DNA from 3 places in the Staphylococcus sp. FSL K6-0223 genome. Region 3 is predicted to be linked to each of the others. Evidence: riboswitches for the same ligand, from Rfam matches in the RefSeq annotation. Region 3 holds a riboswitch; each other region holds the start of a gene.
The links. A riboswitch is a leader RNA that binds a small molecule or an ion and turns the genes downstream of it on or off. The one in region 3 is predicted to bind thiamine pyrophosphate.
Positions count from the first base shown of each region.

Region 1: linked by a shared signal. The riboswitch ahead of MHI13_RS02035 (thiamine phosphate synthase) and the one ahead of MHI13_RS14520 (ECF transporter S component) in region 3 are both predicted to bind thiamine pyrophosphate.
Region 2: linked by a shared signal. The riboswitch ahead of MHI13_RS00865 (ABC transporter substrate-binding protein) and the one ahead of MHI13_RS14520 (ECF transporter S component) in region 3 are both predicted to bind thiamine pyrophosphate.

Region 1 is NZ_JBBOYX010000001.1:432,026-436,540, reverse strand. Features, by position in the region: gene MHI13_RS02050 (FUSC family protein) at 1-196, opposite strand, end outside; gene MHI13_RS02045 (putative quinol monooxygenase) at 292-576, opposite strand; gene MHI13_RS02040 (MFS transporter) at 754-2,034, opposite strand; TPP riboswitch at 2,382-2,491, shown strand; gene MHI13_RS02035 (thiamine phosphate synthase) at 2,559-3,149, shown strand; gene thiO (glycine oxidase ThiO) at 3,142-4,257, shown strand; gene thiS (sulfur carrier protein ThiS) at 4,241-4,441, shown strand; gene MHI13_RS02020 (thiazole synthase) at 4,443-4,515, shown strand, end outside.
Region 2 is NZ_JBBOYX010000001.1:176,796-181,310, forward strand. Features, by position in the region: gene MHI13_RS00850 (hypothetical protein) at 1-118, shown strand, start outside; gene MHI13_RS00855 (universal stress protein) at 441-872, opposite strand; gene MHI13_RS00860 (hypothetical protein) at 1,377-1,640, shown strand; gene MHI13_RS00865 (ABC transporter substrate-binding protein) at 1,868-2,779, opposite strand; TPP riboswitch at 2,840-2,941, opposite strand; partial or broken gene MHI13_RS00870 (hypothetical protein) at 3,264-3,347, opposite strand; gene MHI13_RS00875 (PTS sugar transporter subunit IIC) at 3,307-4,308, shown strand; gene argF (ornithine carbamoyltransferase) at 4,487-4,515, shown strand, end outside.
Region 3 is NZ_JBBOYX010000002.1:748,077-752,591, forward strand. Features, by position in the region: gene MHI13_RS14505 (class I SAM-dependent rRNA methyltransferase) at 1-67, opposite strand, end outside; gene auxA (lipoteichoic acid stability factor AuxA) at 219-1,514, opposite strand; gene graF (glycopeptide resistance-associated protein GraF) at 1,670-1,804, shown strand; TPP riboswitch at 1,952-2,053, shown strand; gene MHI13_RS14520 (ECF transporter S component) at 2,141-2,716, shown strand; gene MHI13_RS14525 (ABC transporter ATP-binding protein) at 2,730-4,133, shown strand; gene MHI13_RS14530 (energy-coupling factor transporter transmembrane component T family protein) at 4,126-4,515, shown strand, end outside.

The DNA of each region.
Region 1 (4,515 bases), on a different contig from region 3:
ACATGGATTGTGCTGAACCTTTAAATACATAAGTATGTGCCAAAGTTCCAGTTGCTACGAGTAAACCAAAACTAAAATGTCCTAGTAAATACCCTATCAATGTTGGGATAATCATTAATAATCCTTGGCGTATACCTTTCCATAGATTAATTTTAGGCTTATCAAACCTTATTAATGAAGCAATCACATGTCCCACTACTATCTTTCCTTTCATTTTTCATACATCTTATCATAACATGAAAAACGCCTTGCCTAAGCACAAATATCACTTAGACAAGGCAAGTTTAGTTATTATTTTGTTTCTGCTACATCAATGACAGGTTCTTCAGCGACATATTTTCCTATATTTTCACTAAATGCTTTGAAATGATCTGAATGGTTATGTGCTTGAACCGCTTCTTGGTCTTTATAATTTTCAACAACAACGAATGTGTTATGTTCTGCTACATCTTCATAATGAGCATAAAATGTATTACCCGGTTCTTGACGTGAACTTTGAACTAATTTGTTCATTAAATCTAAATAGTCATTACGCACATCTTCTTTAATTTTAAGTTTCGCATTAATAATAATCATATAATCACCTTCCAAATATAATTATAACGTTTTACCCGTCTATTATAAAAAGAAAACGATAGTAAGAAGAAAGGCCGCATTGATTTTCAATTCAGTCATCGATAGTCAATATATTAAAAATGCCTGAGACAACTGATGATGTCCCAAGCTTTTACTTTTGTAGATAATGTATAAATATTATTTAATATGTCTACTTTCGTCTTTAATTAATGGTTTGTCTGGTGTCACGAAGAACCATAATACAGCTGCAATCACCGCTGGAATAATTAATAATTGGAATGTCATTGTCCAGCCAAGTGATGATACTAATGCACCTGCTAAAAACGGACTGATTAACGCACCAATATTTCCCCATAAGTTCATCCAACCCGATACTGTACCAGCAAAGTTACGTCCAATGTCATTTGCTGCTGCCCAACTCATTCCCATTGAAATACCCATACCACCTAAGCCAAGTGATAACCAAAAGATGGTCACATATAAGTTTTGTGTATGAACTGCAAAGAAGATGGAGATAGCAAATACGATAAAGCCAACAATTGCAATTAACCCTCTCGCTACAAAACGACTTTGACCGCTATGCAAAATTTTATCTGAAATCGCACCCGCAGATAAAATTAAAATAAACATAATAAACCATGGTAAAGCACTAATTGTCATATCTTTAAATTGTACATGATATTGCTCAGTTAAATAAGTAGGTAACCAAATTAAGAATAGAGCAATAACAAATTGAACTACGAAATATTGCCCTGCAATAGCATAGAAACTCATGCGTTTAAAAAATTGATTCCAAGGTGCTACGGATTTAGTTGTTTCTACTAAATCACGATGTTGCATGATATACTGTTTTTCTGCTTCATTGACCATGCGATGTTGCTCAGGTAAATCTTTAGCAATAATTGCCCAAAGTGCTGCAATCACAATACCAACCGCACCGAAAATATAGAATACAGCTTGCCAGTTAAATGCATTAACAATTGCGATGGTAACTACTGGTGCTAATACTGGACCGAAATATGATCCTGCTAACAACGCACTCGATGCTCTCCCTTTTTCATCTTTAGCAAACCAAGTTGAATTGAATACTGCATTAGATGGATACATTGGCGCTTCTCCGATACCAAATAAGAAACGTACTAAATATAATAGACCATGATGTTTAATCATTCCCGTTAAAATTGTAAATGCACTCCACCATAATAATGCGATTGAAATCATCTTACGCGGACCAAACTTCTCTGCTAACATACCTGAAGGGACTTGCATCAATGCATAACCCAGTGAGAAGAATGAAGCTAATAAACCAAATTGTTGCTTTGTCATGTGAAGATCTTCCATCATTTGAGGTGCAATAAATGAGATATTAGATCTATCCATATATGCAATAACCCCAATAATAAAGAATGCGATAGCGAAATACCAACGAACCTTACTTTTCTTTTGTCTTTGTACCATAATTATTTTTCCTGCTTCCCTTTAAAATTGTGTTGATTCTACTTATACGTTGACAATGAAAACTCCCAATCACGTCTTTCCCTGTTGTTTCCAACCGCCTTTCGAGCCTCATCTCATAGGCTTTCTGATATATTTTTTATAATATTAACAGTTTTTGTAAACGTTTACAATTACTTTTTGAATATTTTTTATTTAATTTATACATGGCTATATAAAACGTGGTTTCTTGATTAAAAAATATATTACTATAAATCTAATTTATTTTTGTATTTGAACTCTATTAAAAAAGGTTGTAGAATAAAAATGAAGCAAAAATGCTGATGTTTATTTTAAACACAACTGAATAAACGATCCACTGGAAGTGCCTTTGTTTAAGGCTGAGAGTAAAGAACGAACTTTATAATTCCTGGAACCTGATCCAGTTTGTACTGGCGTAGGAAAGTGGCGACTAGGATATCGTAAAGTTAAACAAAACGCTATTTCCCTACTGCAGGGAAATAGCGTTTTTTGTTTAATAAGGAGTGATGTTCATTTTTATAGCGATAACGAAATATAAAGATTTAACCAATGATGATGTACAACATTTTCTTGATATCTCGGATGGAATAGATGGTTTATTGTTTCGTACTCCCATGTCATCAAGTGATTTGTCTTCATTTTTAACATCACTTATAGAAAAAGGATTCCCTAAATCAAAAATCATTATTCATAGTGATGTACATTTACTTGAACAACTTCACCTCTCTCATATTCATTTTCGAGAAATGGATGAAGATGCATTTAGCTATAAATCAACGCATCCAGAGATTGAAGTAAGTATGTCTACACATTCAATTGAATCTGTTAAAGCAGCTTATGAACACGATCTTGATTATGTCTTTTTTGGTCACATTTTTAAGACACCTTCAAAACCTAATCAATTGCCTCGATCAAAAGCAGAGATTCAACGTGTGTTAGAGATTCCTATTCCCATTTATGCCATTGGAGGTATCACTGAAAAAACGATTCCTCAATTACCTCATGGTTTTAAAGGAATTTGTGCGATTTCTTTTTTTATGAACGCATCTTTACAACAAATTGAACTGTTGCGAAAGGAGTGGTTGAAAGATGCATGATGTTTTAATCATAGGTTCGGGCGTGATTGGCATGTCTATTGCGCGACAATTAAGCCAATCTCACCTTGACATTGCACTTATCGATCGTGACGTGCCAGGTAAACACGCATCATATAAAGCAGGTGGTATGTTAGGTGCTCAAAATGAATTTACTGAAGATACTGATTTATTTAGACTTGCTCTTGAATCACGAAGTCTCTTTCCACAATTATGTCAAGATTTAGAAGATGAGACAGGTATTGATATTCAGTTTCAAAATTCAGGATTAATTAAAGTGGCTAATCGTCCTGAAGATGTTGAAAGTTTAGAAAAGCAGTATCAATTTTTAAGCGGTTTAGATTCTAGCGTCATTGTTCTTTCAGATGAGGAACTTACTCATTTAACGAATGGTACAGTAACATCAAGTGAAATGGCTATTTACATTCCACAAGATGGACAAATTAATGCCAATCACTACACTAAAGCTTTATTTACATCTTTAAAGCAACGTCAAATTAAGCGATATTTTAATACAGAGGTACAATCTGTTCATCGCCAAAATGGGTACTACGATGTTGAAACGTCACAAGGCACATTACAAGCTAAGAAAGTCATTGTGGCAGCGGGCGCATGGACATCTAAATTATTAACTCAATACTCATTACCTAGAGATGTAGTCGGTGTAAAAGGTGAAGTCTTACTGATTGAAAATGATCATTTGGATTTAAAAGAAACCGTATTTATGACCAATGGCTGTTACATCGTACCAAAATATCCAAATCGTTTCTTAATTGGTGCCACAAGCGAGTTTGATAACTATTCAGTTGGTAATACAGACGATGGTATCTCTTGGTTACACCACTTTGCAAATGAACGTATACCAGAACTCGCACACGGCAAAGTCATTAAACAATGGTCTGGTGTCCGTCCATATACTGAAGGAGAAATACCGATAATGGACCGTATTGATGAAGATTTATATGTGATTTCTGGTCATTATCGTAACGGTATTTTACTTTCGCCTATTATTGGTCGTGATATCGCCAATTGGATACTCACCGGTGTTAAACCGCGTCGATATGAATCATTTAGTGCTTCAAGGAGGTTAAATCATGAAGTGTATCATTAATGGGGACACATTCAATTTTGATTCAGAACAATCTATTACATCTGTACTTGAATCTCTTGAATTAGATCCTAAACGTGTCATTGTCGAACATAATAAAACTTTAATTAAACAAGAAGACTACGATCAACATACAGTACGTGAAGATGATCGATTAGAATTATTAGAATTTGTTGGAGGCGGATAAAATGTTTAACATTGGACCATTAGAAATTAAATCTCGTTTATTATTAGGTACAGGAAAATTTGAAGATGAAGCTA
Region 2 (4,515 bases), on a different contig from region 3:
TGGGAAGTTAATGCGAATGATTACGAATATACAAGGTTTGCCAGTAATTTACGAAGAAAAAAATAAAGAATCGTTTATAGATGAAAACGGAAACTTAAAATGCGACTGTAGTGATTAAAAAACTTAATATCGCTTTATTCCAATTGCTTTATTGACGTTGAGCCTCGGAACCCTTAACAATCCCCAAAACTTGTCGAATGGTCGACTTAATAGCTCATGCTATGCCGACATTCGTCTACAAGTTTAGTTAAGAGTTCTTCTCAACTTCAATAAATTTTCTCGGCATAAATGCGTGTCTAATCTTTTTTAGAACGACTAATCAAAAAATAATCTAAAAAATCACAAACCAAAATTAAAAAAATAAAAAAGCCTAAATACTTTCTCACAAATCGAGAGAGTATTTAGGCTTTTTGAATTAATAAATTTCTTACTTCTTATATTTATTTAACAATTAGTACTGGGACAGAACTTCTTTTAGCAATCTTATGTGTAACATCTCCTAAAACATGTTTAATATTCAAATCGACTCTATGATTACTCATAATTACTAAATCAAATTCACCATTATTTATATCTCCAGAAGTAATTTTTTCTAAGATTGTATCTTTAATATGCCCAAAATCTACATCTATTTTATATTGAATATCTCTTTTTTCTAATTCACGTAAAAATGGAGTGAGTTTTTTTTCTTTTTCTCTAATAATATCTTCTTTATGCTTATTATAATACTTGACACTAATTGCAAGATCATTTTCTGTTACAACGTGATAAATTACAACAACTGAATCTTCATCGGTGACTTTTTCTAAATAGTCAGGGATAGCACTAAAATCATTTTCGAAATCATAGGGTAATAATATATTTTTGAACATCTACACCAGCCTCCTATTACTTATTATTTAGATGTCTATTACTTATATATACCCTAAATATATATACTTATTCTGGTTCTGTTGCAAAGTAAAAAATATAGCTAACCACTATTTGAAATTTTAAGATACTTTTTTAGAGCATTTAGCCACCTTTATGAAAATATTGAACTGATGGATGTCCCAAAATGTTTTACATTATTAATGCTATCAGACATTAAATTTTTGAAACTCTTCAACATAACAAAATTTCTTATGACGCTCACTTTTTCATTAGCTTTATCCTTAACAATATCAGTAGCAGATTTACCACTGAAAAATTTCTATTCAGACAAGAGTAATATGCCTGTAACGACTACTAAATCTAATCCCGCTCCTATTGGTCTAGCAATATTTGCTCCTATAGAAGTTGAGAACTATGTTGATACATTTGAGAATCTTTTAATTAATATATGTAACATTTTGATAATATGAATTTATGAATAATTAAAAAGGAGCATTTTAGGTATGAAGCAATATATGTTATTAAAAGTATTGTTAAGTGTATCTATTGTAACAGAGTCTGTTGTAGCTCCAATAGTAGTATCTAATGCTAATCAAATTCATGCAGCTGACAAACAAGATGGTATTAGTAACTTAACTCAAAAAAATAAAAGTGTTCTACATTTATCTATTACCGATAGTAATATTACTGGTAAAATAAATGATAATGAAATCTTAACACTATCAGATGGTAAGACGACAAAACAAATTGGTATAAATGTACTTTAGGTACAGCTACTGATGCTGTTATTGACGGCATATCTGGTGGCGTTACTGGTGCTACAGCTTACATGTTCTTTCTCAATTAAGGAAAAATGAAGTAGTTCAGTTCTAGGTAGCGGCAATGCTAAAAATGAAGAAATATATTTAGATATTGAAGAGAATGGCAATATTTTAGAAGTAAAAGAGTCTCTTACAATTTAAAAATTGTAGAGACTCTGAATATAAACTTGAGTTTAGTTAGCATATCTACTAAATAGTAATTGATTTGTGAAATATTCTTTAGGTTCGATTGTTTTTTTAATTTTACCTGTTTCTTTTAACCATAATTGTAAATCATTGTAAAAGTCAGAACTCATTGATAAATCGTTAGTGAAACATTTTGCTGTGGCTTGTATTGTGGATTTGTTTAAATCTTCACTTACGTCTGTATTCGTATATGAAGAATAGATACTAATTGCTTCTTCAAGGTTAGTCTTAATGTATTGAATTGCTTTTTGTATAACTTTAATAAATGTTTTGATTTTTTCTTCTTCAGAGTGTAACTTATCAGGGGTAGTGATAAAAATTAATTGGCAAAAGTCAGGAACATTGTAATCTTTTAATGCGAAATAATCGACATTTAATCCTTTACTTTTTGCTTCTAAAATTTCAAAGTTTTCAAAGATAAGTGTTGCTGCATCTGCTTTATCATTTAACAATGCATCAGTATGATAAAAACTATTATTTACTGGTATAATATCACCATCTGTATATTGAGCACCATCAGTTTCAATCATGGTTTTTGCAATAGCAATACCACCAAGACCTGGAGCTCCTGGATACTGGAGACGTTTGCCAATTAAATCTTTTGGTGTTTTAATACCTTTATCTTTTTTATACATTATACCGCCATTGGTATGTAAGAATCTTGCGAAGCCTACAACATTTTGGTTGGATGCTTTATCTTCTACTAAATGGATAGGTTCTGTAATTGCGATATCCATTGTACCTTTTTCGATTTCATCTAAAGCATCAAAATGTTCTTCAGGTTCAATCATCTCAATCTCTAAATTTTGTTCCTTAAACCATCCTTTTTCTATACCTAAAATTAATGGCATGTGATCAGGATTTAAAAACCATTCTAAACCAACTCTTAATTTTTCCATAAGAAAATCCTCCAATAACTCAATTTTCTACGCAAAAAAGTGAATACTGAAAGACGTCAAGTAATATGTAAGTCACTTTCCTACGATGGTACTAACCAACAGGTTTAAGGGTTGAAAGTAAGTACTTTCTCTCAGCAATCAATCGCACCCCTAGTGAATATGTTGTTATATACATTAACATAACATATATTCTAGGTTAATTAAATCTGATATTTTGTTTACATTTACTTTATCAGATTATTTCATTTGTATATTTATATCATTTTGTCGATCATTTCATAATGTGTAAGATAGATATATTTTGAAGTAATTAAGTAAAAAATAAACGGAATTTTCAATTTAATTTAAAAAATTAAAAAATTCCGTGAAATATATTTCGTTTTTTAGTAAACTGTCTACTAAGGAAGAAAGTAAGTAGTGAGATATTGTCTGATTTGAAGCCATACCTCACATCTAAATTAAATATAAGGGGATGACAGTAGATTATGGATTTATTAATTGGTACGTTGTTTTTAGTTTTAGTCTTAGTGATTTTTACGTTATTTACATATAAAGCACCTAGTGGTATGCGTGCGATGGGAGCTTTAGCTAATGCAGCCATTGCGACATTTTTAGTAGAAGCTTTTAACAAATATGTAGGTGGAGAAGTATTTGGTATTAAATTTTTAGAACAACTAGGTGACGCTGCGGGAGGTCTTGGTGGTGTCGCTGCTGCTGGGTTAACTGCCTTAGCTATTGGTGTTTCACCTGTGTATGCATTAGTTATCGGAGCTGCTTGTGGTGGTTTAGACTTACTTCCAGGGTTCTTTGCTGGGTATATTGTAGGTTATCTTATGAAATATACAGAAAAATATGTTCCAGATGGTGTAGATCTTATTGGTTCAATCGTTCTTCTTGCACCACTTGCACGTTTAATTGCGACGGGTTTAACGCCAGTAGTGAATAATACATTACTAAAAATTGGTGACATTATTAAAAGTAGTACGGACACAAATCCAATTATTATGGGGATTATTCTTGGAGGCATTATTACGGTTGTAGGTACAGCACCGTTAAGTTCAATGGCTTTAACCGCATTACTTGGTTTAACTGGCGTGCCAATGGCCATTGGTGCTATGGCTGCATTTAGTTCGGCATTTATGAATGGTACGCTGTTCCATCGTTTAAAATTAGGAGATCGTAAGTCAACGATTTCAGTAAGTATTGAACCGTTATCTCAAGCTGATATTGTCTCTGCTAATCCGATACCAGTGTATGTGACAAACTTCTTTGGAGGAGCTGTTGCAGGTTTAATTATCGCTTTATCTGGTATGATCAATGACGCAACAGGTACAGCAACACCCATTGCAGGATTCTTAGTGATGTTTGGTTTTAATAGTCCAATGAAAGTGATTATCTATGGTGTTGTAATGGCCATTGTGGGTGGTTTAGCAGGTTTTCTTGGTTCTCTTGTATTCAAAAAATATCCGATTGTTACAAAACAAGATATGATAGATCGTGAAGCAAAAAGAAAAGTTAAAACAGCATAAATATGAGTGACTTCTTTGTCAAAATATGGCAAAGAAGTTTTTTGTTGTATGTTTTAAATTTTCTATCTTATGTTTTTTGTGTAATAATATAATAAAAAGTTACACATATTGTAACGTTCATACACATCATGTGTATTGAATTTTAAATGCTAAATCTCTGACAAAGGAGTGGGCTAAGATGCAAAATTTAAGAAATAGAAATTTTTT
Region 3 (4,515 bases):
CATCAATTAAAGGATATTGATTAAGATATTTAGTTTCTTTACCTCTATTCAATGTTGCTATTTTCATTTTTTACTTTTACCTCACTTTCTATTCTCTTTTTTCAAAAATTAATACGTAAGCACAATTTCAAAATCATTTTAACAAATATCAGTCTTTAATTATATGTAAAAAAGCCACTGCTATTGAATAAACAATAACAATGACTTTTAATAATCAATTATGGTTTCTCTCTTAACTGTAATGAATAAGCAACAATCATTGCAATTAACATTAACAGTAAAATTGGTGTGATGAAAATTGATAACAATAGACCGTGAATCATAATATTGATAAATTCAGTTAAGAATTTAAAGAATAAAATACTACCCATGAAGAGCTGTAAGTAATAAAATTTATTTCTTAAATAATAAGTTAAAGTTGTAGCAATAAAGATGATGATTATGAATAGTAATAATATGAGTGTGACCCACTCTACTACATATTGCGTTTGAGAAAGTTCCCATTCTCCTGATAAGAATAGGGCGTTGCGGTTATTAAATTCAAGAAATGTAAAGAATAAAATAACAGCACCACAGAACAACTCAACATACATTGGTTTAATCCATTTTGGCTTTCTCATCCAATTAGGAATATCATCTTCTTGAATATCTACAATATTTTTAACTTTTTCCTTAAATTTATCTCTTTTAGCTCTTATTTTATCTAAATCTACACTTCTTCTAGTCTTACGTGCATATTCTGTTGTCTTATCTTGTAGTTGTTTTAAGTGAACTTTAGTTTGATTAGATACGTTTCCTTTATTAGTTCTAGAAAGTTCAGGTTCTTCCTCGCCTAACTCTTCTTTAGTTAATGGTAATGATCGTCTTAAGAATAAGAAATTCCATATAGACATCTGTCCTAATAACCACATAATAATGAAGAATGTGTTCACACTTAAAATATCTATAGATTCAATTTCATTCGCATCTATACGTCCGTATAAAGAAATTTGTGTAATCAAATAACTAATACCATATGTCACGATAATCCACATATAATGACTTTTACGATTATTTTTATTTAATTCATCTTTATAAACAATGTATCCGATGTGAACGATGAACGGTATAATAAACACAATTGCGAAGAAACCATAAACTTGAGTCATTAATATTAGTGTAATAATAAAATACATAATACCAATAACTAAGAAGAAAATGGATATGTCATAGTCATATTTAATAGTTCTGAATAAAGTATGACCTAAAAGCATAACTAAGATACCAAACAAAATAATAATAATGGCACTTATAACTGGGAAACTACCTATAAACCTACTCATCACTTTTATAATTTCAGCGAAGAATGCATTAAGAAATTCCCATACATTATGTACATGAGTATTAACTTTTTTATCACCATTAAATTGTTTAATCAATGGCAAGTTAATTAGAATGATGAGACCTGTGAAAAGTGAAACGATACCGATAATGTAGCTAAATATGATCTCGGTGTGTTTCCTAAGAAAAGACATACTGTTCACCTCAAACGTTATTATATATGAAGATTTTCTAATTGTCTTTAAATTAACCATGAAATACGTCTATAGACCTATTAGGGTTTATCTATAGAATAACGGGGTAAAGTTGTTGTGTAAACAATTATTCCTATTTAAGGGGTGGAAATACTATGGGAAAAGAAGAATTCGAAAAGAAATCTGCTGAAAAAGCTAAAGAGGCAGAAGAAAAACTAAAAGAACAAAATGAAGAAAAAACTGATGATATTGAACAAACGAAAAAAGATGTACAAGATACATTAGATTAATTACTATAAATATTTGCCATTGAAAAGCTCTCAAAGTTTATACTTTGAGAGTTTTTTATAAAGAACTTTATTAACTTATTTATCCATATCTTTAAACAACCTTGACAATACAATAGAAAAATCATACATTTAATTTAAATTAAAATATCGACGCACTAGGGGTGTATATTTACTGAGATGAGGAAATCCTCAAACCCTTCGAACCTGATCTAGCTAGATACTAGCGTAGGAAAGTGTAGTTAACTATAGAATCTGATGAACTTACTTCATTAAGATATATCTTCTGACGCACAACTTTCCTAGGGAGGGTTGTGCGTTTTTTTAGGAGGAGACACAATGTCAAAAGGTTTAAAACTATCAGAAATACTTGTAACTGTATTAATATCTGTAGTCTTCGCAATCATCTATAACTTATGGTGGTTCTTCTACAATATTACACAAGTTGCAGGTATTCACCTAGAGCAGCTTACATATGGTGTTTGGTTTATGGCAGCAGTAGTTTGCTACTTAATAATTCCAAAACCAGGTATCGCAATCTTAGCTGAACTAGCTGCAGGGGCTGGCGAAACAATTGTCATGGGTAAATTTGATATACCTACAATTATCTATGCTTTATTACAAGGTGTAGCATGCGAAATTATCTTCGCAATTTTTAAATATCAATCTCGTTCTGCGGCAGTAGCAATGCTTGCTGGTTTGGTCACTGCACTCGCCACTTTCCCAGTAGATTATTTTTACGGTTACTTAAATGAAGTCGCGGGATGGAACTTATTCTTATTCATTCTATTCCGATCAATTAGCGGAATTGTTATCACAGGATTAGTGTCCTATTGGCTTGTTAGAGCACTTGATAAAACGGGAGTTACTAAACTCTTTAGACCAGCTTCTAAACATGACTACGATAACCTATAAGGGGATTTTTTAATTGTTAAAAGTAAAAAATTTACGTTTGAAATACCCTAACGGGGATAGAAAAATTTTTGATAACTTAAATATAGAGATTAATGATAAGGAAAAAGTGCTTTTACTCGGCCCATCAGGGTCGGGTAAAAGCACATTACTTAATGTACTAAGTGGTATTGTTCCTAATTTAATTGAACTACCAATGAAATATGATGAATTACATGTCGATCAACAAAGTGGTGTCATTTTCCAAAATCCTGATACACAATTCTGTATGCCTAAAGTATATGAAGAGTTAGCTTTTGTGTTAGAGAACCGCAAAATCCCTCGTAGTGAAATGGATAATGAAATTAAAAAAGCACTTGAATCTGTAAATCTTAACGTTTCTGACCAAACTTATGTAAATCAACTAAGCGGAGGTATGAAGCAGAAGTTAGCTATCGTAGAAACCATTTTACAAAGAGCGGAAACCTTATTCTTAGATGAACCAACTGCTATGTTAGATGTTCAAGCAACTGAGGATTTATGGAAGAAATTAATAGAATTGTGGGATGAACAAACAGTATTAATCGTCGAACATAAGGTTGAACATATTTGGCAACATGTCGATCGCGTACTATTAATGAATTATGAAGGAAAAATCATAGCTGATGATACTCCTCAACACATTCTTAATGACTACGAACATTTATTAACTGAGTATGGCGTGTGGCATCCTAAAGCCTGGAATTATGCGCCACGTCCTATTAAACTAGATATTCAACCTTCCAATAGTTTATTTGAATTTCAACAAGGCCAAATCGTACGTGGTAGACAAACGCTCTTCTCTGTTGATGACTTTGAATTACATAAAGGAGAATGGCTAACTATAACAGGAAAAAATGGTGCTGGTAAAACATCTTTGCTCGAATCAATACTTCAATTAATAAAATATAAAGGTCGAATGACTTATAATAATGAAGAACTGAAAAAGATTAAACAAGCAGCAAAACACATGTATCTCGTGTATCAAAATCCAGAATTACAATTTATTACGAATTCAGTTTATGATGAAGTTTACATTCATTATAACCATTTAGACCCTGAAAATGCTGAACAAGAAACTATTCAATTGCTTAAATTACTTCATCTAGATCAAGTGAAAAATCATCACCCTTTTGAAATATCAACGGGACAAAAACGCCGATTAAGCGTAGCAACTGCCCTTAGTTCAAAGGCAGAAATTGTATTGTTAGATGAACCTACATTTGGTTTAGATAGTCATAATACGTTCCAACTCATTAAACTTTTTCAAGAACGCGTTAAACAAGGGCAAACAATAGTTATGGTCACACATGATTCGGAAATCATTCGTCGATATCCAACACGTCGTTTACATGTTGAAGATGGAATACTTAAAGAGATTGAAGGTGAGCACGTTGTTTGAAAGATGGAAGAAACGTCACACCTTTGTTGATGATGTAAATATTATAACGAAATTAATACTAGGAATCGCACTTTTTTTCTTTATTATCTTCATTCATAATTTCGATTTTATGATTTATATCGTGTTACTCATGTTTATTTTCTTACTATTATTTAATGGTACAGAATTTAAAATTACAGGTATATTCATACTAGTTACCACCCTATTCGCCTTACTATCCTCATTATTTATGATACTTTATGGTGATGGTGAGCATATGTTAGTTAAATTTGGAATCGTTCAAATTAGTGAAGAAAGTATAGTACGAGGCTTACATCTCTCTTTAAGAACAATCACAGTATCAATGTTCGGGATTCTTATAGCATTAACATCTCAAATAGTT